Linked DNA regions of Dyadobacter chenhuakuii. The protein of the gene in region 2 interacts with the protein of the main gene of each other region in a pairwise test. Links are inferred from orthologs where the notes say so. Each region holds a gene or a part of one and is shown on either strand. Other genes may lie near its edges. The genes, in order: topA and NFI80_RS21120.

What was found.
Region 1: the proteins of NFI80_RS21120 (region 2) and topA interact in binary tests that used the Escherichia coli proteins (3 or more experiments, as listed by UniProt). The link is inferred for Dyadobacter chenhuakuii from one-to-one orthologs.

Annotation. Positions count from the first base shown.
Region 1 is NZ_CP098805.1:1,169,143-1,180,517, forward strand. What follows is about bases 4,994-8,046. They hold topA (type I DNA topoisomerase), read right to left. Parts: upstream 7,725-8,046; coding sequence 5,262-7,724; downstream 4,994-5,261. Other genes in these bases: NFI80_RS04870 (SIR2 family NAD-dependent protein deacylase), read right to left, coding at 4,994-5,227. Also shown: menB (1,4-dihydroxy-2-naphthoyl-CoA synthase), read right to left, coding at 1-642; NFI80_RS04850 (AMP-binding protein), read left to right, coding at 756-1,841; NFI80_RS04855 (hypothetical protein), read left to right, coding at 1,834-2,607; NFI80_RS04860 (helix-turn-helix transcriptional regulator), read right to left, coding at 2,623-3,642; NFI80_RS04865 (bifunctional 5,10-methylenetetrahydrofolate dehydrogenase/5,10-methenyltetrahydrofolate cyclohydrolase), read right to left, coding at 3,660-4,541; more of NFI80_RS04870, read right to left, coding at 4,541-4,993; NFI80_RS04880 (bifunctional aconitate hydratase 2/2-methylisocitrate dehydratase), read left to right, coding at 8,061-10,832; NFI80_RS04885 (aconitate hydratase), read left to right, coding at 10,890-11,375. UniProt on the Escherichia coli protein: Releases the supercoiling and torsional tension of DNA, which is introduced during the DNA replication and transcription, by transiently cleaving and rejoining one strand of the DNA duplex.
Region 2 is NZ_CP098805.1:5,046,175-5,057,492, reverse strand. The notes cover bases 3,728-6,723. They hold NFI80_RS21120 (IMPACT family protein), read right to left. Parts: upstream 5,535-6,723; coding sequence 4,920-5,534; downstream 3,728-4,919. Other genes in these bases: NFI80_RS21115 (MFS transporter), read right to left, coding at 5,524-6,711; NFI80_RS21125 (hypothetical protein), read left to right, coding at 4,784-4,948; uvrA (excinuclease ABC subunit UvrA), read right to left, coding at 3,728-4,556. Outside these bases: NFI80_RS21140 (sensor histidine kinase), read left to right, coding at 1-963; NFI80_RS21135 (LytR/AlgR family response regulator transcription factor), read left to right, coding at 960-1,694; more of uvrA, read right to left, coding at 1,704-3,727; NFI80_RS21110 (hypothetical protein), read right to left, coding at 6,763-6,933; NFI80_RS21105 (DUF6934 family protein), read right to left, coding at 6,938-7,378; magnesium/cobalt transporter CorA, read left to right, coding at 7,473-8,417; NFI80_RS21095 (FkbM family methyltransferase), read right to left, coding at 8,414-9,244; NFI80_RS21090 (glycosyltransferase family 2 protein), read right to left, coding at 9,339-10,223; NFI80_RS21085 (ribonucleoside-diphosphate reductase small subunit), read left to right, coding at 10,430-11,318.

The DNA.
Region 1 (11,375 bases), 3.9 Mb from region 2 along the record:
ACTTTTTTCCTGGATTTTCTTACACCATTCAACCGTTGTCGTTTCCAGGTCTTCCAAAGGAACAACTTTATTTACCAAACCCATTTGCAATGCTTCCTGCGCATCATATTGATCGCATAGGAACCAGATTTCGCGCGCTTTTTTCTGTCCCACAACCCGTGCAAGATAAGACGCGCCAAAGCCGCCGTCGAAACTCCCAACCTTTGGTCCTGTTTGTCCGAAACGCGCATTTTCAGCCGCAATCGAAAGGTCGCAGATCACGTGCAGCACGTGTCCGCCGCCTATGGCCCAACCTGCCACCATGGCGATAACTGCCTTAGGAATAGACCGGATCATGCGTTGCAGATCCAGCACATTCAAACGCGGCACATGGTCATCGCCAATGTAACCGCCGTGGCCGCGAACGGACTGATCGCCGCCGGAACAGAATGCTTTTCCGCCTTCGCCGGTTAGAATAATGACGTCGATACGCGTGTCTTCGCGGCAAATGTGCATCGCGTCGATCATTTCGGTAACGGTGAGCGGCGTGAATGCGTTGTGTTTATGCGGGCGATTTATGCTTATTTTTGCAATGCCTTCGTGAAGCGTAAAAAGGATTTCCTCGTATTCTTTAATGGTTTCCCACTGGATTGAGCTTGACATAAATTCGGAATGTAAATGAATAATCTGGCGTTAAAAAGTTAACTATAACGGCCGTTAACTCGTTCGCAACAATCTGCGAAATTACAGATTGTTTGGGTTTCCTTCAAAAACAAATGAATAACTTTCCAATGCCCTGGAACACAAGTATAAGCGCAATTGCAACACAGGAAAGGCCGGAGCATTTTTACTTTGCCGAGGCATATGATTTCATGCAATCCTGGTTGAACGGCCAGCATACATTCACATTACAGACTTCCGGATCGACCGGGGCGCCCAAACCGATCCAAATTCACCGGAGCCAGTTGATCGCAAGTGCACAAATGACGGGCAAGGCGCTGGGCCTTCGTTCAGGAACGCGCGCGCTTGTTTGTCTGAATGTACATTATATAGCGGGCCTGATGATGCTTGTCCGCGGGATGGAGCTCGATTGGGAAATGACGGTCATTGAGCCTTCCGCCAATCCTTTGCTGGACGTTAACAGGCTTGATACATTCGATTTCACTGCTTTGGTGCCGTTGCAACTGGGCACTATACTCGAAAATTCAAAGACAGAAAATCAGGTGAACAGATTAGGAACAGTGCTTTTGGGCGGAGCGCCGGTCAATGTTTCGCTGCAAAGAAAAATTGAATCATTGAGCGTTCCGGTTTACCAAAGTTACGGGATGACCGAAACGGTTTCGCACATTGCGTTGCGCAGGTTGAACGGAGGAAATTTTTCAGAAGATTACCAATTCCTGCCCAACATTGTTTTTGGCACAGACGATCGCGGCTGCCTGCACATTTCCGGACCGGTTACGAATGGTGAAGTTGTCCAAACTAATGATCTGGTTGAGATTGCCGGAAATACATTCAAATGGATCGGAAGGGCTGATAATGTGATCAATTCGGGAGGCGTTAAGATCGTTCTTGACAAAGTGGACGCGACCGTAGGCAAAGTGTTTTTTGATTTAAAGATCGGGAATGCATTTTTTAACTGGTTCGTTTCGGATGAAAAACTGGGGCAGAAACTGATCCTGGTCGTCGAAGGAACCGGGAACACTTTTCAGGCAAAGGACATGATTGAAGAAATTAGAAAAAGCCTTTCCGCCTATGAAACGCCGAAACATGTTTACTTTGTGCAGCATTTTAATAAAACAACCACGGACAAGGTCGACAAGCGGCGCACGGTCCAACAACTTTTAGCATCTCAAAATGGATAAGAATATTCAGATCCCCGGTTACTACATCATTCGTTTTCAAACAGCCTCCGTCGTTCCGGCCCCTTATTCGCATTTTTATACATTAAAACTCGATATCGCTGCGAAGGACCGGCTTACGGTTGATTTTGACATTAAATATCTGGATCGCGATGAGCTGGATGAGGACGATTTGCTGGACGAAGGTTTTTCACCGGATGATGATTACGCCTGGAAAGGCAATGTTCCCGCGATCTGGATCGCGCAGTTTCAGGACATTATGACTTCTTCCAAAATCATCAGAAAGAGAGAGGAAAGTGAATTTGAGGATTTTGTAGAAATTGAGCTCGACGAGAATGGTAAAATGGTTACTATTTATCCGGTCGATAAGGAACGCTGGTCGTACTTCTTACAGGAGTTTATGCAGGCAGTTTTTGAAGCGGGCGGGAGAGAGATGCCATTTGAGCTAACTTACCTCGAAATTGACGGCGATAACCAGAAGCAGCTGGACCTGCGCGCATCATTTGCAGAAAAATCGTTCACATTGGTAAAGGATAAAGCGCCGGCCCGGAAACTGGAATGGTCGCAGTTGCAAAAGGTTATGGACACGGTTTATAAGGCCGAGTTCGTTCCTGATAATGCTTCGGACAAAAAGCCTTCAAAAAAGGGAAAATACATTACTGCCGGAGACGGACTTTGGTATCAAATGGGCGTTGCGATCCTGGAAACAACCTCAAAAAGCCGGGATTTGGACAAAATTGAGGCTTTGTTTAATTCTTTATCCAAGTAATTGCTGTTCAAATTATTAAGATCTGTACTGGTTCAGTTCCTGCTGCAATTCATCTACCAGCAGGCTGACCCTTTCCAGTGAAGGCTGCGGTGTAGGCAGTTGCAAACTTACAAATGCCTTCACTTCCCAAACTTCCTGCACATCCTGCAAAGGAACTTCTAATTCTTCAAACTCGGCCATATCGGACGTCAGAAGCAACATTCCCGAAGTTTTTACCTGATTAAATGCAGTCCTGTAAACGAATCCGTGGCCACGCAGGACAAAGATGTATTGCATACCATCCTTAATATCATACCAGTTCCTCACGAATGTTCCCACCAGGATAGAACCTGGATAGGCAAAGTCTGCACCGCTTTCAAAGGCCCGGTAATAACCCATAGGCAGGTTAGGAAGCTGAAAAACGGGAAGTTGGTTCAGGTAGCCCGGATTTTGAAAGTTAGCAAGATATTCCTGCTGTAAATTTTTTGCAACCCATTGAATGGTAGGATAGTTAACTACTTTTTCTTCAACTGGTGCATTAAACTGGCTGCCCTGGAATTGGTTGTTAAAAACAGGCAGTTGTGAATCAGGAAGAGCGCTAGCTGCCGGGTTTTGTATAGCTGGCTGGTTCTGTGGCTCGCCATTTACAGGCTTGAAATTGACCTGCTTGGAAACCATTCGGATCTCCGGTTCAGGCTGCTGATATTTTTCAATGATTTTTGACAAAGGCTGCGGTTCCGAAAAAGCCGGAATGCGGATCTGCGAAGGAACAGGCGCATTGCCCGAATGCGAAACCGTCATAGGCCGACCGGCATTCATGGGCAAGGACATATCCGGCGTTTCCCTTAATTTCCTGAGGTCATTTTTGAGCAGGTTATCCACTGTGATGCCAAACGCCGCCGCCATATTTTTCAAATTGGTCAGGTTTGGATTGGCACGGGCCTCTTCGTAAGCGCCAAGCAGAGAGCGTTTTATCGCGATCTTTCTTGCAAATTGCTCCTGAGTCAGGCCATTAAGCCTCCTGAGATATTTTATATTATTGCTGACGATGCTCATGATGAATGCCTTTCAGGTTATTGGTAAATTTCCTTCTTAGCAGCTTTGAAAGTGTTGGTTAGCAACCCACAAATGGTCATCAGGCCAACGCCTCCCGGAACGGGCGTAATGTAGCTCGTTTTCGGCGCTACGTCACTGAAGTTAACGTCACCCTTGATCGCAAAACCGCTTTTCTTGGTCTCGTCCACAACTCTCGTGATGCCCACGTCAATCACTACTGCTCCTTCTTTAACGTAATCAGCGGTCACAAATTCTGGTCGGCCCAGGGCAACGATCAAAATATCTGCGGTTTGGCAGATTTCTTTCAGATTCTGTGTTTTTGAATGTGTAATGGTTACCGTGCAATTGCCCGGATATTCATTACGCTGCATTAATATGCTCATCGGCAAGCCCACGATCTGGCTGCGGCCGATCACTACGCAATGTTTTCCGCTGGTTTCGATCTTGGCGCGAATCAGCATTTCTAATATCCCGAACGGAGTTGCCGAAATGTAAGCAGGCAAGCCTTTGCACATTTTGCCCACGTTCACCGGATGAAAACCATCCACGTCCTTAGCCGGACTAACGGCTTCCATAATGGTGTTTTCAGAAATATGTTTGGGTAGGGGAAGCTGCACAATGAATCCGTCCACGTCCGGATCGTTATTTAATCCTTCCACTGCGTCCAGAAGTTCTTTTTCGCTTATTTCAGGCCCGAATCTCAGTAATGTTGATGTGAAACCAATTTCTTCACAGCTTCTGATCTTGGATGCTACGTAGGTTTCGCTTGCGCCATTGGCACCAACGAGTATGGCAGCCAAATGCGGCTTTTTGCCACCACCGGCCACCCACGCTTCCACTTCGTTTTTTATTTCAAACTTAATTTGGGATGAAATCGCTTTCCCGTCTAGTAACTGCATTATTGACTGATAATATTTTTGATAAGAATTTCCATTCCCGTAGTCGCCTTTTCCTGAATGAATGTCATGTTGGGTTTGAGACTGATATCGGGTTTTGCAGGATCGATAATATAAATAGGCTTGTCCGCGCCGACGTAATGCACGAGTCCTGCTGCCGGATAAACTGCCAGCGACGTGCCGACAACCACAAAGATGTCAGCCTGTTCCGTAACATCCATCGCGATTTCCATCATCGGAACTTCCTCGCCGAACCACACAATGTGCGGCCTCAGCTGGCTCCCAAGTTCACAGAGATCTCCCGTTTTTAGCTCCCAGGATGACATTTCATAAACCAGGTCAGGGTTCTTCGTGCTTCTGGATTTGAAAAGCTCGCCATGCAAATGGATTATGTTTGAAGAACCGGCGATCTCGTGCAGGTTATCGACGTTTTGGGTAATGATGGTTACGTCAAAATCCTTTTCCAACTCCACGAGCGCATAATGGGCAGCATTGGGCTTCACGTCCGCAGCCTGCTTTCTGCGCTGGTTGTAAAAGTCCAGCACAAGTTCCTGGTTACGCTGCCAGGCTTCCGGGGTGGCCACATCCTCAATGCGGAAGTTGTCCCACAATCCACCATTGTCGCGGAATGTGCTGATCCCGCTTTCGGCACTGATGCCCGCTCCGGACAGCACTACAAGTTTTTTCATGATCTTTATTTTCTAGTGTGTAACTGATTTATTATTAGCTCTTTTTCGCTGCTTTGGGTGCTGCCGGCTTCTTAGCCGCCGGTTTCGCTGCTGCTTTTTTCGCCGCTGGCTTTTTGGCTGCCGGTTTTTTCTCCGCCACCTTTTTCTCTGCCGGTGCTTTTACAACAGCCGCCTTAGCCACCGGTTTCTTGCCAAATCTTCCCGCAGGCTTATCCGGTGTCTCTGCTGCCAGCTTCACTACTTCTTCGTAGGTAAGCGATGCCGGTTCTGTTCCTTTCGGAATCTTAACATTCTTCTTTCCAAAAGCAATGTAAGGTCCGTATTTACCATTCAGCACTTTCGCGTCCGGATCTTCGGCGAACTCTTTAATGGTCCTGTTGCTGTCCTGTAAGCGTTTTTCAGTGATAATTTCGATCAGTCTGTCTTCTGTGACAGCCATTGGATCGTCTGTTCTTGCCAGAGAATAATATTTGCCGTCATGCTTTACATATGGGCCGAATTTTCCGATGTTGACGATCAATTCTTTCTCCTCGTACAAACCTACTTCGCGTGGCAGTTTAAATAATTCAAAAGCTTCTTCCAGCGTAATGTTCTCCATCAGCTGACCTTTCATCAAGCTCGCAAATTTTGGTTTTTCCTCATCTTCCGCATCACCGATCTGCACATAAGGGCCGTATTTACCGATTCTTACGGATACTTTTTTGCCCGTTGCAGGATCTTCGCCCAGATCGCGCGACGTGAGGCTGCGGTCGATGGCTTCTTCGTTTGCCTCGGTTACTTTCTTCTGAAATGGCGTGTAAAAGTTCTTGATCATCTGGCGCCATTCGAGCTGGCCTTCGGCAATGTGGTCAAAATCCTTCTCAACATTAGCCGTAAAAGAGTAATCAATAATGTCATTAAAATGACTTACCAGAAAGTCATTCACGACCATTCCGGTGCTGGTAGGAAAGAGTTTTGCCTTTTCCGAGCCGTAAATTTCTTTATTGACCTTGCTGTTGATCTGGTTATTAGCCAGCGTCAGTTCTTTAAAATCACGTTCTGTTCCCTGGCGGTCTTCTTTTACAATGTATTCGCGCCTTAATATGGTAGAAATTGTAGGTGCGTATGTGGATGGACGTCCGATGCCCATTTCTTCCAGCTTTTTAACCAAACTTGCTTCCGTATAGCGGGGCGGGTTTCTTGTGAAGCGTTCCGTCGCTTTCATGTCTGCCAGGTTCAGGATCTGGTTAATGTTCAGCGGAGGCAGCATTCCTTTCTGCTCTTCATCGCCTTCATCGTCGCTGGATTCCATATATACTTTCAGGAAACCTTCGAATTTGATCACCTCGCCTTGTGCAACGAGTTCTTCGGAAGTAGTTGAAATAGAAATGGTTGCCGTTGTGCGTTCCAGTTGCGCATCCGACATTTGTGATGCGATGGCACGTTTCCAGATCAGCTCATACAAGCGCTGCTCATTGCGGTCGCTGCTGCCATTTAATGTAGAAAAATCAGTTGGCCTGATGGCTTCGTGAGCTTCTTGCGCCGACTCGTTTTTGGTCTTGAATATCCTTTTATTATAATAATCCTGTCCGTATTCCTTCGTAATCTGCACCCTGGCTTTTTCCAATGCTTCCTCCGACAAATTCGTGGAGTCCGTTCTCATGTAGGAGATTTTACCAGCTTCGTAAAGCCGTTGTGCAACGGTCATGGTTTGCGCTACGGAAAAGCTCAGCTTACGGGATGCTTCCTGTTGTAATGTAGAAGTTGTGAATGGCGGTGCTGGTGTTTTTTTGGCTGGTTTAACTTCAAGGCTTTTGATGGAGAACTGTGCGCCGATGCATTTTTCGAGAAATTTCATCGCATCTTCTTCCTGGGGAAAGTTCTTCGCCAATTCTGCATTCAGGACTTTGCCATTTCCAAGATCAAAATGCGCAGTCACTTTGAAGCTGCTTTTGCTTCTGAACGCATCGATTTCCCTTTCCCTTTCAACAATAATACGGACCGCAACAGATTGCACACGTCCGGCCGAAAGGTTTGATTTACCAATTCTTATTTTTTTCCAGAGCACCGGGGAAAGCTCATAACCTACGAGCCTGTCCAGGATCCGGCGTGCCTGCTGCGCGTCCACCAGATCTACATCTATTATACGCGGTTTGGAAATCGCATTTTGTAAAGCAGTTTTCGTAATCTCCCTGAACACAATTCTTTTAGTGTCGTCGGGTAACCCCAAGGCTTCTTTCAAGTGCCACGAAATCGCCTCTCCTTCGCGGTCATCATCCGTTGCGAGCCATACTTCTGCGCCCTTGGCGAGTTTTTTAAGCTCGGATATCACCTTTACTTTATCAGCGGAAATTTCATAAGAAGGTTGGAAACCATGCTCAACATCCACACCCATATCATGCTCCGGAAGGTCACGAACGTGCCCGAAACTTGACTTGACGGTGAAATCTGCTCCTAAATAACTTTCAATGGTTTTGGCCTTCGCCGGTGACTCAACGATCACCAGATTTTTTGACATAACTTTGGATTTAAGGGATCTTGTAGCACTTTGAATGTCCAAATATAGGGTACAATCCTGCAAAAAATCAAAGCGCTGCTGAAAAGGTAATCTAAAATCGCCGATAATGCGGCAGTCCCTGTTGGGCGTATTTGAAATAATTTCCCAAATATCCCGGCTGTAAGAACAAAAACTTTAAGGGCGAGGTTATTTAAATGCGTCCTTAGTATATAATGATGCTAAATAGTAGTGAAAAGCGGCAGGCAAGCCTCAGCTTATGCCGTAAATTCGTACTTTCGCGTGTTTTAATGATCAAAAATCTTCCACCTAATTGAGGCGTATATTGTATTTTTCACTATGAACATTTATAAGGATTACATCAAGGAAATTGAAGAAAGAGCAGCCCAGGGACTTCATCCTAAGCCAATAGACGGCGCCGAGTTGCTGGGAGAAATTATCGCACAGATAAAGGATACGGAAAACGAGTATCGCGAAGATTCTCTCAAGTTTTTTATCTACAACACATTACCAGGAACAACAAGCGCTGCCGGTGCGAAAGCCAGGTTCCTCAAAGAAATCATTCTTGGCGAATCCATCGTTTCAGAAATATCACCCGCTTTTGCATTTGAACTGCTGTCGCACATGAAGGGCGGTCCTTCCATTGGCGTATTGCTGGATCTTGCATTGGGCGAAAATTATTCGATTGCTAAACAAGCGGCTGCGGTGCTTAAAACGCAGGTTTACTTATATGATGCAGACACAGACCGTCTGAAAGAAGCATTTAAAAGCGGCAACGAAATCGCCCGGGAAATCCTTGAAAGTTATGCCCGCGGGGACTTCTTCACATTGCTGCCTGAAATACCGGAAGAAATTAAGATCGTAACATTCATTGCCGGAGAGGGGGATATCTCAACCGATTTACTCTCTCCGGGTAATCAGGCGCACTCGCGCTCTGACCGCGAATTGCATGGTCAATGTATGATCACAACGACTGCCCAGAAGCAAATCAAAGCATTACAGGAAGAGCATCCTGACAAAAGCGTGATGTTGATTGCTGAGAAAGGCACGATGGGCGTGGGCTCTTCGCGCATGTCCGGTGTGAATAATGTGGCGCTTTGGACCGGCAAGCAGGCGAGTCCGTATATCCCTTACGTTAACATTGCGCCTATTGTGGGCGGAACCAATGGCATTTCTCCCATTTTCCTAACCACTGTTGATGTTACAGGGGGAATTGGAATAGATTTGAAAAACTGGGTTAAGAAAGTGGACGAGAACGGAAACGTTGTTCGTAACGAAAGCGGAGATCCTGTTTTGGAAGAGGTTTATTCAGTTGCTACGGGCACTGTTTTGACCATTAATACAAAAACAAAAAAACTGTACAACGGCGACAAGGAACTGATTGACATTTCCAAAGCGCTTACGCCACAGAAAAAGGAATTTATCAGAGCAGGCGGCTCCTATGCCATTGTTTTTGGTAAAAAAATACAAACGGTCGCGGCAAAGATCTTAGGCATCGAACCTACGCTTGTTTTCGCACCTTCCAAAGAAATTTCAAATGAAGGCCAGGGCCTTACTGCGGTTGAAAAGATCTTCAACAGAAATGCAGTTGGGACAACGCCGGGTAAAGTTTTGCACGCCGGTTCTGATGTTCGTGTTGAGGTTAACATTGTCGGTTCGCAAGATACGACGGGTTTAATGACCGCTCAGGAACTGGAATCAATGGCTGCGACAACCATTTCGCCGATTGTGGACGGGGCTTATCAATCTGGTTGCCACACCGCATCGGTTTGGGATAAAAAAGCGCAGGCTAACATTCCGAAACTGATGAAGTTTATGAATGATTTCGGCCTCATCACAGCGCGTGACCCGAAGGGCGAATATCACTCGATGACCGATGTGATCCACAAAGTCCTTAACGACATTACTATTGACGAATGGGCAATCATCATCGGTGGCGACTCACATACAAGAATGTCCAAAGGCGTTGCTTTTGGTGCTGACTCGGGAACTGTTGCCATTGCACTTGCAACCGGTGAAGTTTCCATGCCAATTCCCGAATCCGTTAAGGTAACATTTAAAGGTGACATGAAAGGGCACATGGATTTCCGTGATGTCGTTCACGCCACACAGGCGCAAATGTTGCAGCAATTTGGCGGCGAAAACGTTTTCCAGGGCCGCATCATTGAAGTGCATCTGGGAACATTACCCGCCGACCAGGCATTTACATTTACCGACTGGACTGCGGAAATGAAGGCGAAAGCTTCCATTTGTATTTCAGAAGATGACACGTTGATCGAATCCCTGGAAATTGCTAAAAACAGGATCCAGATTATGATTGATAAGGGCATGGAGAACCACAAGCAGGTTCTTCAGGGACTGATCAACAAAGCAGATAAGCGCATTGCTGAAATCAAATCCGGTGAAAAACCTGCTTTGGTTCCTGATGCAAATGCTAAATATTATGCAGAAGTTGTCATTGATCTCGACGCGATCGTTGAACCGATGATTGCCGATCCGGATGTAAATAATAAAGAGGTTTCAAAGCGTTACACCCACGATACAATCCGTCCGCTTTCTTTTTATGGAGAGGACAAAAAAGTTGATCTTGGTTTCGTAGGCTCTTGTATGGTTCATAAAGGGGATTTGAAAATCGTTTCTCAAATGCTCCGTAATCTGGAAGAACAAAAAGGCAAAGTTGAATTCTTCGCTCCGCTGGTTGTGGCCGCGCCGACTTACAATATTATAGAAGAGCTGAAAAAAGAAGGTGACTGGGATGTTTTGCAAAAATACTCAGGCTTTGAATTCGACGATAACGCTCCGAAAGTAGCGGCGCGTACGGAATATGAAAACATGATGTATCTGGAACGTCCGGGCTGCAACCTTTGCATGGGTAACCAGGAAAAAGCCGCCAAAGGCGATACAGTTCTGGCTACTTCTACCCGTCTTTTCCAGGGAAGGGTTGTTGAAGATTCGGATCGTAAAAAAGGAGAGTCATTGCTGGCATCTACGCCGGTGGTCGTTTTGTCCGCAATCCTCGGACGCATTCCGAACATTGAGGAATACAAAGCGGCAGTGGTTGGCATTGACCTGACGAAGTTTGCACCGCCAGTTAAACAATTGGCGAGATAATCGATACTGGCACAGTTGTTGACGCGTGTGAATGTATTAGCATAAATAATAATTACTATGGCTTTTGACTTAGACATGATTAAGGGCGTTTATGCCCGTATGCAGGAAAGGGTGGAAGCTGCTCGTAAGATAGAGGGGCGGCCTTTAACGCTTGCAGAAAAGATTTTATATTCCCATTTGTGGGAAGGAACCCCTAAACAGGTTTACGAGCGCGGCAAGTCCTACGTGGATTTTGCTCCCGACCGTGTTGCTATGCAGGATGCCACCGCCCAAATGGCGCTGTTGCAGTTCATGCAGGCTGGACGGCCGCAGGTTGCAGTTCCTTCAACCGTGCATTGTGATCACTTGATCCAGGCAGAGGTTGGGGCGACGCAGGATTTGAAAAATGCGGTTGACAAAAACAAAGAAGTTTATGACTTCCTTTCTTCGGTTTCCAATAAATACGGCTTAGGCTTCTGGCGCGCAGGCGCTGGTATCATTCACCAGGTTGTGCTTGAAAACTATGCATTTCCGGGGGGTATGATGATCGGGACGGACTCACAC
Region 2 (11,318 bases):
TTTCCGGTTACATTCTGGGTCAAGCAAGCCGTTTTGTTCACCTTACTGATCGGGATTTTTTATCTGAACTATTATTTCTGGTTTCCCAAATTCCTCGCCCGGAACAGTTATAGTCGCTTTATATTGCTGAATCTGGTGTCTGTGATCGCGTTGGCTGTCATCATTGAGCAGGTAAAAATCGCTATTAATCACGGCGAACAAATGGACAGGGCATTCAAAACAGCCCGCGAAGCAAACGGTGATAAGAAACCTCAGGACAGACTGGATTATTTCTCGCTCATGACGGCGTTGCTTATTATAGGCATTAGCACGAGCGTCGCTGCGGTGAAAGACGTGCAGCGCGATAAGCAATACAGGGAAAATCTGGAAAAGGAAAAAATCAATTCTGAGCTTTCGTTTTTGAAAGCGCAGATCAATCCGCATTTCTTTTTCAATACATTAAATAACATATATGCACTAACGGTCATTGATGTAGAAGCAGCAAGAGAAGCTTTGCACAAACTTTCCCGCATGATGCGCTATGTCCTTTACGAGACGCAGCACGGAACGGTGTTACTAAGCCAGGAAATCGCTTTTGCACAGGATTACATCCAATTAATGCAGCTGCGATTGACCGATAAAGTGACCGTTCATTTAGATCCGCCGAGCCCGATGCATGACGTGTCTATTGCTCCAATGCTTTTTTTACCGTTTATTGAAAATGCATTTAAACACGGCGTAAGCGCGGTGCAGCCGAGCAGGATCGACATTCAGATCCGGCAGGACAAGCATAAGATATTTGTTGAGGTTAAAAACACTTTATTTACCGACAAAAGGGCCATTTTGGATGAAAGTAACGGCATAGGGCTTGTCAACACGCAACGCCGGCTTGACCTTTTATATCCCGGAAAATATCAGCTGGAAGTGACTGAGAATAAGGAAGAAAAAGAATTTGAAGTTCATTTGGAATTAGAAACTGCATGAGTGTACTCCAATGCATAGCAGTCGATGACGAGCCATTAGCACTCGGACTTGTTTGTTCATTTATAGAAAAAACCCCTTTCCTGGCACTTGCCGGTCGATTTTCCAGCGCTGTGGAAGCGCTTCAAGCTATTCATTCCAAGCACATTGATGTCATTTTTCTGGACATTCAAATGCCTGATCTGACAGGCATTGAGCTGGCCCGTGTCATTGACAAAGCCGACAGCCGTGCCCCAAGGATCATTTTTACAACTGCATTCAATCAATATGCGCTGGATGGCTTCCGCGTAGACGCACTTGACTATCTCCTAAAACCCTTTAATTACGAAGAATTCCTGCGAGCCGCTTCCAAAGCGCAGGCTTACAGCGAATTGCTAAACAAGGCTTCCTCTGCAAGCGCTCCGGATCCGAAAGATGGATATTTGTTCCTTAAAGTTGAATATCAGCTGGTTAGGATTGCTTATGAGGACATTCTTTATATGGAAGGTTTGAAGGATTATGTGAAGGTTCATTTAAAATCGGATCCAAAGCCGATCCTTTCACTCACCAGCCTGAAAGCATTGGAAGAAAAACTTCCGGTTTCGAAATTCATGCGTGTACACCGCTCATTTATTGTAAATCTGGATAAAATCAGCGCTGTAACAAAAAATACCATCCAAATCGGCAGCATGACAATTCCCGTCAGCGATCAGCATAAGGATGGTTTTAATCAGTTTTTGAGCAAATGGATGTAGAAGGAAGGCTTATTTCAGCTCTTCCTTCAAGAAATGTCCGGTGTAACTTCCCTTCACCTTCGACACTTTTTCGGGTGTTCCTTCTGCAATAATGCGTCCGCCTTTCGCGCCACCTTCGGGGCCAACGTCAATGACGTGATCCGCTACTTTGATAACGTCGAGGTTATGCTCGATGATGAGCACTGTATTTCCTTTTTCAACCAGTTTGTTCAACACATTCAGCAAATGTCTGATATCCTGGAAATGCAAACCGGTTGTCGGTTCATCGAGAATGTAAAGCGTTTTTCCGGTGTCGCGTTTTGATAGCTCTTCCGAAAGTTTCACCCGCTGCGCTTCTCCGCCGGACAATGTCGTTGCGTGCTGGCCCAATGTAATGTAACCCAAGCCAACATCATTCAATGTCTGCACTTTACGCAAAATCCTAGGTTGATTTTCAAAGAATTCCAATGCGGATTCCACAGTCATGTCCAGAATGTCAGCGACGGACTTTCCTTTGAAACGCACTTCCAATGTTTCCCGATTGAAGCGCTTTCCTTTACAAGTTTCACAATTGATATGCACATCAGGAAGGAAATCCATTTCTATTTTCTTCATTCCAGCTCCTTCGCAATCTTCGCAACGCCCGCCTTTCACATTAAACGAGAAACGCCCCGGCTTATAACCACGGATTTTCGCTTCGGGCAATTCAGCAAAAAGCGTCCGAATGTCTGTAAATAAATTCGTATAAGTCGCTGGGTTAGAACGCGGCGTACGTCCGATCGGCGATTGATCCACTTCAATTACCTTGTCAATATTTTCCAACCCTTCCACCGACTTGTACGGCAGCGGCTCTCTTCTTGATTTATAAAAGAATTGATTTAGCAATGGAAACAGCGTTTCGTGAATCAGCGACGACTTCCCGCTTCCACTCACACCCGTCACACAGACCATCGTTCCCAGCGGAAACGACATGTTTACATTTTTTAAATTATGTCCTGTGCAGCCTTTGATGGATATCGTTTTGCCACTTCCTTTCCGGCGTTTTTTGGGAACGTCAATCGCAGTTCTGCCACTCAGATATTCTGCGGTTAGCGAGCCATTTTGAAGAAAAACTTCCGGCGTTCCGGCTCCCACAACATTGCCGCCATGACGTCCAGCACCAGGTCCAATGTCCAAAATGTAATCAGAAGCCAGCATCATATCCTTATCGTGCTCCACAACCAAAACCGTGTTTCCAAGATCACGCAAACTCTTCAAAGAATTGATAAGCCGCACATTATCACGCTGATGCAAGCCAATGCTAGGCTCGTCCATAATGTAAAGCACCCCCGTCAGCTGCGTTCCTATCTGCGTTGCAAGCCTGATCCGTTGCGCTTCTCCACCAGAAAGTGTCCTTAATGCACGATTCAATGTCAGATAGTCAAGTCCCACATCGAGCAGGAAACCGACTCTTTTCCTGATTTCCTTTAAAACTTCGTGACCAATAACGCGTTGCTTTTCCTCCAATCTGTCTTCCAAACCTACCAGCCATTCTGCCAACACCCGAATATCACTATCGGCAAGTTCTGCAATGTCTTTACCATCCACCCGAAAATGCAAAGATTCCTTTCTCAAACGTTTGCCATTACATTCAGGGCAAGTCTGAACAGTCATAAAATCCTTCAACCAATCCTGTATTTTATCGTTTCCGCTTTCCTGCTGGCGTTTCAGAAAGTTGATAATGCCGTCAAACTTGGTTTCCCATTCTGTTCCCGGGTATTTTTTTGATGGAACAGGCACCGCGTCTTCACTTCCGTAAAGCACGAGTTTCATCGCTTCCTCAGGAAATTTTTCCAAAGGCGTTGCCAATGTCACTTTAAACGGTTTTAGCAAAACCTCCAATTGCTTGAATATCCATGCTTCCCGATATTCGCCCATCGGCGCAATGCCACCTTTTGTAATGCTCAGCGATTTATCCGGCATTATGGACTCTTCCGTGATTTCCTCGATCATTCCCAAACCCTGGCAAGTGGGACACCAGCCGTAAGGAGAGTTGAAAGAGAACGCATTAGGCGCAGGATCATCATAACTTATGCCCGATTCCGGGTCCATCAGGTTTTGGGAAAAATAGAAAGTTTCTCCTTTTTCGTCCAAAACCATCAATGCTCCTTTTCCCTGCTTAATCGCCGTCGCCACAGACCGGCTCAATCGATAACGCGATTGCGGATCTTCGGATTCTTTTTTAGGAACAACTCGGTCAATAACAATCTCAATGTCATGGACTTTATAGCGGTCCAGCTGCATTTTCGGCGCAATTTCCTGCACTTCACCATCCACCCGAACCTTATTATACCCCAGCCTCGCAATTTGAACAAACAGCTCTCTATAATGCCCCTTGCGGCCCTTTACCGCAGGAGCAAGCAGGCTAATTTTTTTGCCTAAAAACTGTGTAAATAACTGATTAATGATCTGATCCTGCGATTGCTTGACCATTTTCCGACCCGTAACATAGGAAAACGCCTCGCCCGCACGTGCGTAAAGCAATCTCAGGAAGTCATAGATTTCTGTAACCGTCCCTACCGTTGATCGCGGGTTACGGGAAGTGGTTTTTTGCTCAATGCTGATTACGGGCGACAGACCGCTGATCTTATCTACATCCGGCCGCTCCATTTCACCAATAAAACCGCGCGCGTAAGAAGAAAAACTCTCCATATATCGGCGCTGTCCCTCCGCATAAATCGTATCAAAAGCCAATGAAGATTTCCCGCTTCCACTGATGCCTGTAACCACTACAAGCTTGTTTCGCGGGATGTTGACGTCAATATTCTTTAAATTATGCTCGCGTGCGCCTTCTACTTCAATTAAATCCTGGCCTTCGAGCTCAGTTGCATTCAAATGTTCCAAAATGATATTTCCGTTTGCGATAAAGTTCAGTAAAACTGGTTATTGGATAACCCAAAAAATCGGCTCAGAGTTGCAAAGTTTGCTCACAACATTCCGGCTTACATGCGCTCTGCAAATCACCGACTGCTAAAATAGATAATAAGTAATGTCCCCTGCGTGTTCTTTATTATTTTAGCAAAAATTTGATGCATTAACCAGCGTACAAACTTCATTCAAATAATAAAGTGATGAAAATCAACAACGAAAGCGAATACGAAAAAGCCTCGGAACGGGCAGATGAAATCTTTGGTGCGAAAAAAGGCTCGCCGGAAGAACAGGAGTTGAAAGAGCTGCTGAAAGCGATTAAAGATTACGAAGACGACTTCATCCGGATGTTAAAAGAGAATGAGTAAGTCCCTCAACCTGCTCACAGCGAGCAATAAATCTTTCCGTGCTAGCCACACGAACTTCCGCGACTAACCGACATTCCATTTCAAAAACCTGCTCCCTCACAGGCAGTTCCATTTCCTTCACAATCCGCATAACATCATTCATTTGCGGATAGGAAAAGTTGAGCTGGTATAAATTATAGAAATGCTTCGTAACAATTTCCGACTGGCTTAAAGCATCCTCAGTCGCCAGTTTATAAGCATTAATCAACCCCGGAACACCCAGCAATGTCCCTCCAAAATAACGCACCACAACCACCAGCACATTCGTAACATTCCTGGAATACAATGTATTAAGGATCGGCCGGCCCGCAGTTCCTGATGGTTCGCCATCATCGCTCATTCTATAACTCATGCGGTCCGCGCCCAACCGGTAGGCGTAGCAATGATGCACGGCTTTGGGATGCAGCTCCCGCAATGTTGCCAGATGTGCTTTTGCATCCGTTTCGCCTTCTATTGGAAAACTGTAAGCCAGAAATTTGCTGCCTTTATCTTTGAAAAAACCTTCCGCTGGCCCGGTGACGGTTTGGTAACTATCGTCAAATAACACGGGCGCGGCGTTTTTTGAATTGATAAATCAAGACCGTGTAAATTAATGCGGCCAAGGCAAAGCCGGCCATGACAAAGAAAACCAGCGGCAAATTCCCACGCTGATTTGCAAATAGTTCAGCCGATAAAAATGCGCCTAAGCCAATCCCAGCTTCCAAAGAAATGAACATTGTAGCAATGGATCGTCCGCGGTTATCATCCTGGCTCAAATCCACTGTCCACGCAGAAAGCACAGGCGACAGAATGCCCATCGACATGCCAAAAAATGCAGCCCCGGCAAAAAACATTGGGACGGAATCAGCATAACCTGTTATGATCATTGCGATAATAAGCACAATGCAACCGGCAATGGTCACGGGAATCCGGCCATGCCTATCCGAAATCTTTCCGGCAAAAAGCCTGATTAAGATCGAGAAAATCGTAAAAAACATAAAATAAAAGCCGCGGTTTTGCAATCCCAGATAGCCGCTAAAATCCGGCGTAACCGTCGCCACAGCGCCATAACCGAAATAGCAAAGGAATGTAACCAGTGCAGGGCTGAAAACAGCAGGCTCAAAAATATCCCTTCTAGTAATTTGAAAAGCATTCCAGGAAAGACGCTCTTTTTTGACAAGCGTCTCTTTCATATTCAGCAATATCGCAATGGACAGAAATGCGAATAACGAAGATGTGTAAAACAATGCATTCAGCGAAAAAGCTTCACTAATCATGCTTCCCACCGCAGGACCGAACGCAGAACCCACGCCCATACACATCCCATGCACGCCCATAGCTTCCCCGCGCCTGTCGGCAGGAACAATGTCCGCAACGTAAGCCGAAGTTCCGGTTGGTTTGAAGCCAGTTGAAAAGCCATGAACCAGCCTGAGAAGCAGGAAAGGCATTACGGTTGTGAATATTGGATACAAAAATCCGCAAACAAAGCAGACAATGGAGCCGAATGCCATGACCGGAACGCGGCCAATGCGATCGGTCAGACGACCACTGAATGGACGGGAAAGTCCGGCTGTTAATGTGAATAAACCAATGATTGCGCCCTTATATTCGGCACCGCCCATCTCGGAAAGATATCCCGGAAGCTCGGGAATGAGCATGTTGAAGCTGGAAGAAAAAAGAAACGAACTAAGGCCAAGTAACCAGAATTGCGTTGTGAAGATACTTGGGGAACTTGTACTTTGCATTACACAAAAGTACGCATTTGATCTAAAAAATGAGGAACGTTTGGTAAGTACTTAAAACTTGTCCTTGATCCCGAGGATGCTCAGGTCTACGCCAGCAAGGGTCTTTCTAGCCTGTTCCATCTTCCGTTTGATGAAAGGTGAATCGTTGTGCATTCCACTCTTCAAATTTGGATCTATTGTCGCCTTGGGGCCATCAATTAAGCGGTTTTTCTTTGTTTCCATAATACTAGGCATCTTTTTGTTTTACTATAAACGCATCAAACTTAAAATCTGTTTCATAGGGCATTATCTCACCATTAAATATGCCGTAAACAATTAACCTGGTCTCCCAATTCGGCTTTTCCTTTCTTAAAATGATTTGATACATCCTTGTTCGCGATGGAGTGCTTCCCTGAAAGTATACAGCTTTATTTTTATGAATGTCAAGGAATTCAAGCAGAATTCGAATAACCGTAGCTAAAACCATATTTGTATCTTTATTGTCAGTCACTGCACGATCATCAATCTCATTGTTCTCAGTCAAATCGCCAAAAGCGAAATTGCATACGTCTTCGGAAATCAATAAAAATTCAGCCTTTTTACGAACGATACGCTTTTGAGATATACTGCTAAAAGTGAAAGACAGATAATCCTCCGAAGCCAGGTAGGGGTAATAATTATGTTTCAATAGTATGTGATTAAATCAGACTGCAAGGTAAGTTAAATCAGCAATTTCTAAAATCGCTTTTTGGTGGTTCCTGGTTTTTTCCCAACTTTAAAAAATGGTACGCATATTTTATAAAGAAGGTCGGTTAATTAAGCGCGAGAATGATATTCGCGAGCTTGGGAAAGTTAAGAATTTGGTTTGGGTTGATTTGCAGTCGCCGAGTGCGGAGGAAGAGGAATGGGTCGAGAATAAATGCAATATCAGCTTCCAGACGCCCCAGGAAATTGTTGAAATTGAAAGCAGTTCGCGGTTTTTTGAACAAAATGACACGATTAACGCCAATTCTAACTTCTTAAGAATCGATCGGAATGGATATGAAATGTATCCGGTCTCTTTTATTTTATATCAAAATGTGCTCTTCACTTACCGCCGCGGCGACTCAAAAACCTTCGCCGATACGGTCAAGAAAATGAAAGTAAGCACGGAAAGCATTCAGAGCGGTGTGGATTTCATGTTGCTGCTGTTGGAAACGCGTATTGAAGCCGATGCAGATTCGCTGGAAGGCATTTCGCGTGATATTTCTGCCATTAGTAAAGACCTTACACACGAACAAAAAGCCCGTCAGGAAGTCCTGATCCGCATTAGTGGTTTGCAGGAAACGACCATGATGCTCCGCGAAACGAGCATCGACAAGCAACGCGTGCTATCCGGAATTTTGAGAAGTCAGTATTTCCCCGAAGACAGGAAGGAACATTTGCGTATCATCCTGAAAGACGTTAGTTCACTGCTCGAATACACGACTTTCAACTTCGAACGCCTTGAATATCTGCAAAATACATTTATGGGTTTGATCAACATTGAGCAAAGCCAGGTGATCAAGATTTTCACTGTGGTAACGATCATTTTCATGCCGCCAACGCTGATCGCAGGAATTTTTGGAATGAATTACAATCATATTCCCAGCACCTCCGAACCCTGGGGCTTTTGGGGCTCGCTCTTTTTAATGGTCTTTTCCTCAGCCGTTGTACTTTGGTTTTTCCGCCGAAAACGCTGGATTTAAGCTTCGTTCGGAACGGCGTAGAAGTTGAACGTTTTCCACTTATTCATATCACGAGGACCTTCGATTTTGATAATTTTCGCGTTCTCGTCGAAGTCGGAAAAGTAATGTAATGTGTAGCCAAATTCAGAGACAATGTGATACAATTCGGCACGTTCTTCGGTGGTTGCTTTTGGGAAACATTCTGCAACCAGCACGGGCTTAAATTGTCTGATTAGATTACTGATTGATCTAATTACTTCCATATCAGCACCTTCCACGTCCACCTTAATGAAGGAAAGTTTATTTAATAAAGAAGCATAATTGGTTTTAAGAAACTTTTCAAGGTTAATTCCTTTGATTTTCTCAGGAAGTTGAAATGCGCCTTGATCCTCAACGATTTCGTTTGAAATTCCACCATTACCAAATGATGCTTCCGAAGAACTGTAAAAAAATTCACCGTCTTCTTTGGTTATCGCATATGGCAGCGGGATAATGTTTGTTTTATCAACATTAAGCGCTACGTTTTTTTCTAAAATCTTGAAAACGTGCGGGTTCGGATCAAAACCGATGGTTGTTCCCGTTTTGCCTGTTGCGAGCGCCATTGGCACAGTTGTGTCACCAATGTTTGTTCCAATGTCGATGCAGAGGCTTCCTTTTGGAATAAATTTCTTGAAAAAATTGACTTCTTCCTGCGTTATCACCTTTGGGTTTACCAACGGGTTTTTCCAGTTTGCAAATGAAATTTCACCTTCCTCAGCCAACACAAATGTGTCCGTTTTGTGAGGATATTCCTGAAATTGGCGACGTGCTTTCTTTCTGGCGAGAGAATTTTTAAAATACTCAAACATGTAACGAGGAATTTCGTGAGTTTTCTGAAACTACAATATTAAGGATTTAAACGCTAAAATATGTTATCGTTTCACACTCATTTGTGCCCTAATATCACAATAACCGGTAATTTCTGAACTCGAAGAGCCGCTTACCCGTCCCCTTTTCATACCAGTAAAGAAGCGCATCTTTCAGTTTGAATCGCTTCTTGGATGTGTCGAGATCGACTTTCCAGTTTTGCCGTGCAATGCGTTCTTGCATTACTGTGGGATGCGTTTCTTCAAAGCGTTTTAATGAATCAAATTCTTCATAATTGAACACATCGTCCGATTCCAGGATCTTTTCCCAAGCCTCGCCTTCATTCCAAAAACGGCTTACATTTTTCATCTTGGTTTTCATCTGCGCCGGACTTTTCACCCAACCGTAATGATAAACCGCCGCGCCGGAATGCATCACATTCAATTTCTGATTTCCTCTTCTGAAACCCTGCGCATCGCGATAAGCTGAAATCGGCAAACCTTTTGGACTTTTTTCATTCCTGATAATGCGGATTTCGCGGCGATACCATTTTCTGCTGTCGCCAATGTAATCGTAAGTGCCGTAAAAATGGACGTAATCGAAAACCAAACCTTCAACGCGTTCATCAGTTAAGTGCCGCGTGCAAGAATCAATGATTGCTTGGTGATATTTTTCATGAACCGCCTCGTCGCCCTGAATGTAAAACGCCCAATCAGCATCGGGCGAAATCTGTTTCAGCGCCTTATCCGTTTCCACCGCAAGCACTTTCCCGCCTTCCCGCAGAGACATATCCCACTCCGATTCCACGATCCTGATTTTGTCCGAAGCAATGGACCGGATCAGCCCCAATGTGTCATCATCGCTATGCCCCACACTCACCAGCATTTCATCCACAACGGGCAAAATGGACGTGATCGCCTCCACAATCGGGTAATCATTTATAATCGCATTCCTGATAATTGTAAAGCCGGAAATCTTCAATGTAAGCGAAATTTAAAGTAATGTGAGCGCGACAAAGTTAGCTTATTCGTCCTAAGAATATTCCCCCGATAAGAATTCAATTTGATCAGATTCTCCTTGAATTTCCGGGGCAAAGCGTGTAGATTTGTTTTCTCCAGTCCGGCAAATCTGGCCCGGGCTAATCAATAAATTATACATCTGGTCCCCGTTAAAATTTTTAAATACTTATGTCACAAGAACTTACCAGGCAGGAGCCCCTGTTAGTTGAAGATCCTTTGCGGTTTGTGCTATTTCCGATCAAACATTCCGATATCTGGGAAATGTACAAACGTCATGAAGCGTCTTTCTGGACGGCTGAGGAGATCGATCTTTCTCAGGATATGAAAGACTGGGAGAACCTGAACGACGGTGAAAGGCATTTTATCTCGCACGTGCTTGCATTTTTTGCGGCGTCGGACGGGATAGTGAATGAGAATCTGGCGGTCAACTTTCTGAGCGAAGTACAATATGCAGAAGCGAAGTGCTTTTACGGTTTCCAGATCGCGATGGAGAACATCCACTCCGAAACTTATTCGTTGCTGATCGATACATACATTAAAGATCCGTCTGAAAAAGACCATTTGCTCCGTGCCATTGACACGATTCCCTGCGTGCAGAAAAAAGCGGAATGGGCATTGAAATGGATCAACAGCCCGGTGTTTGCAGAACGCATCATTGCATTCGCAGCTGTGGAAGGAATTTTCTTTTCAGGATCATTCTGCTCCATTTTCTGGCTCAAAAAACGCGGCTTGATGCCCGGACTTTCATTCTCGAACGAGCTGATTTCCCGCGATGAAGGCTTGCATTGTGAATTCGCATGTTTGCTTTATACAAGGCACATTGTGAACCAGTTACCGCAAGAACGCGTGATTGAAATTATGATGGATGCGGTTACGATTGAAAAAGAATTTGTAAGTGAAGCATTACCAGTGTCCTTGATTGGCATGAATGCAGACCTGATGAATCAATATATTGAATACATTGCCGATTTCTGGCTGGAAAGATTAGGCTGCGAAAAACAATTCGGTTCCGCTAACCCATTCGATTTCATGGAGTTAATCTCACTTCCAGGCAAAA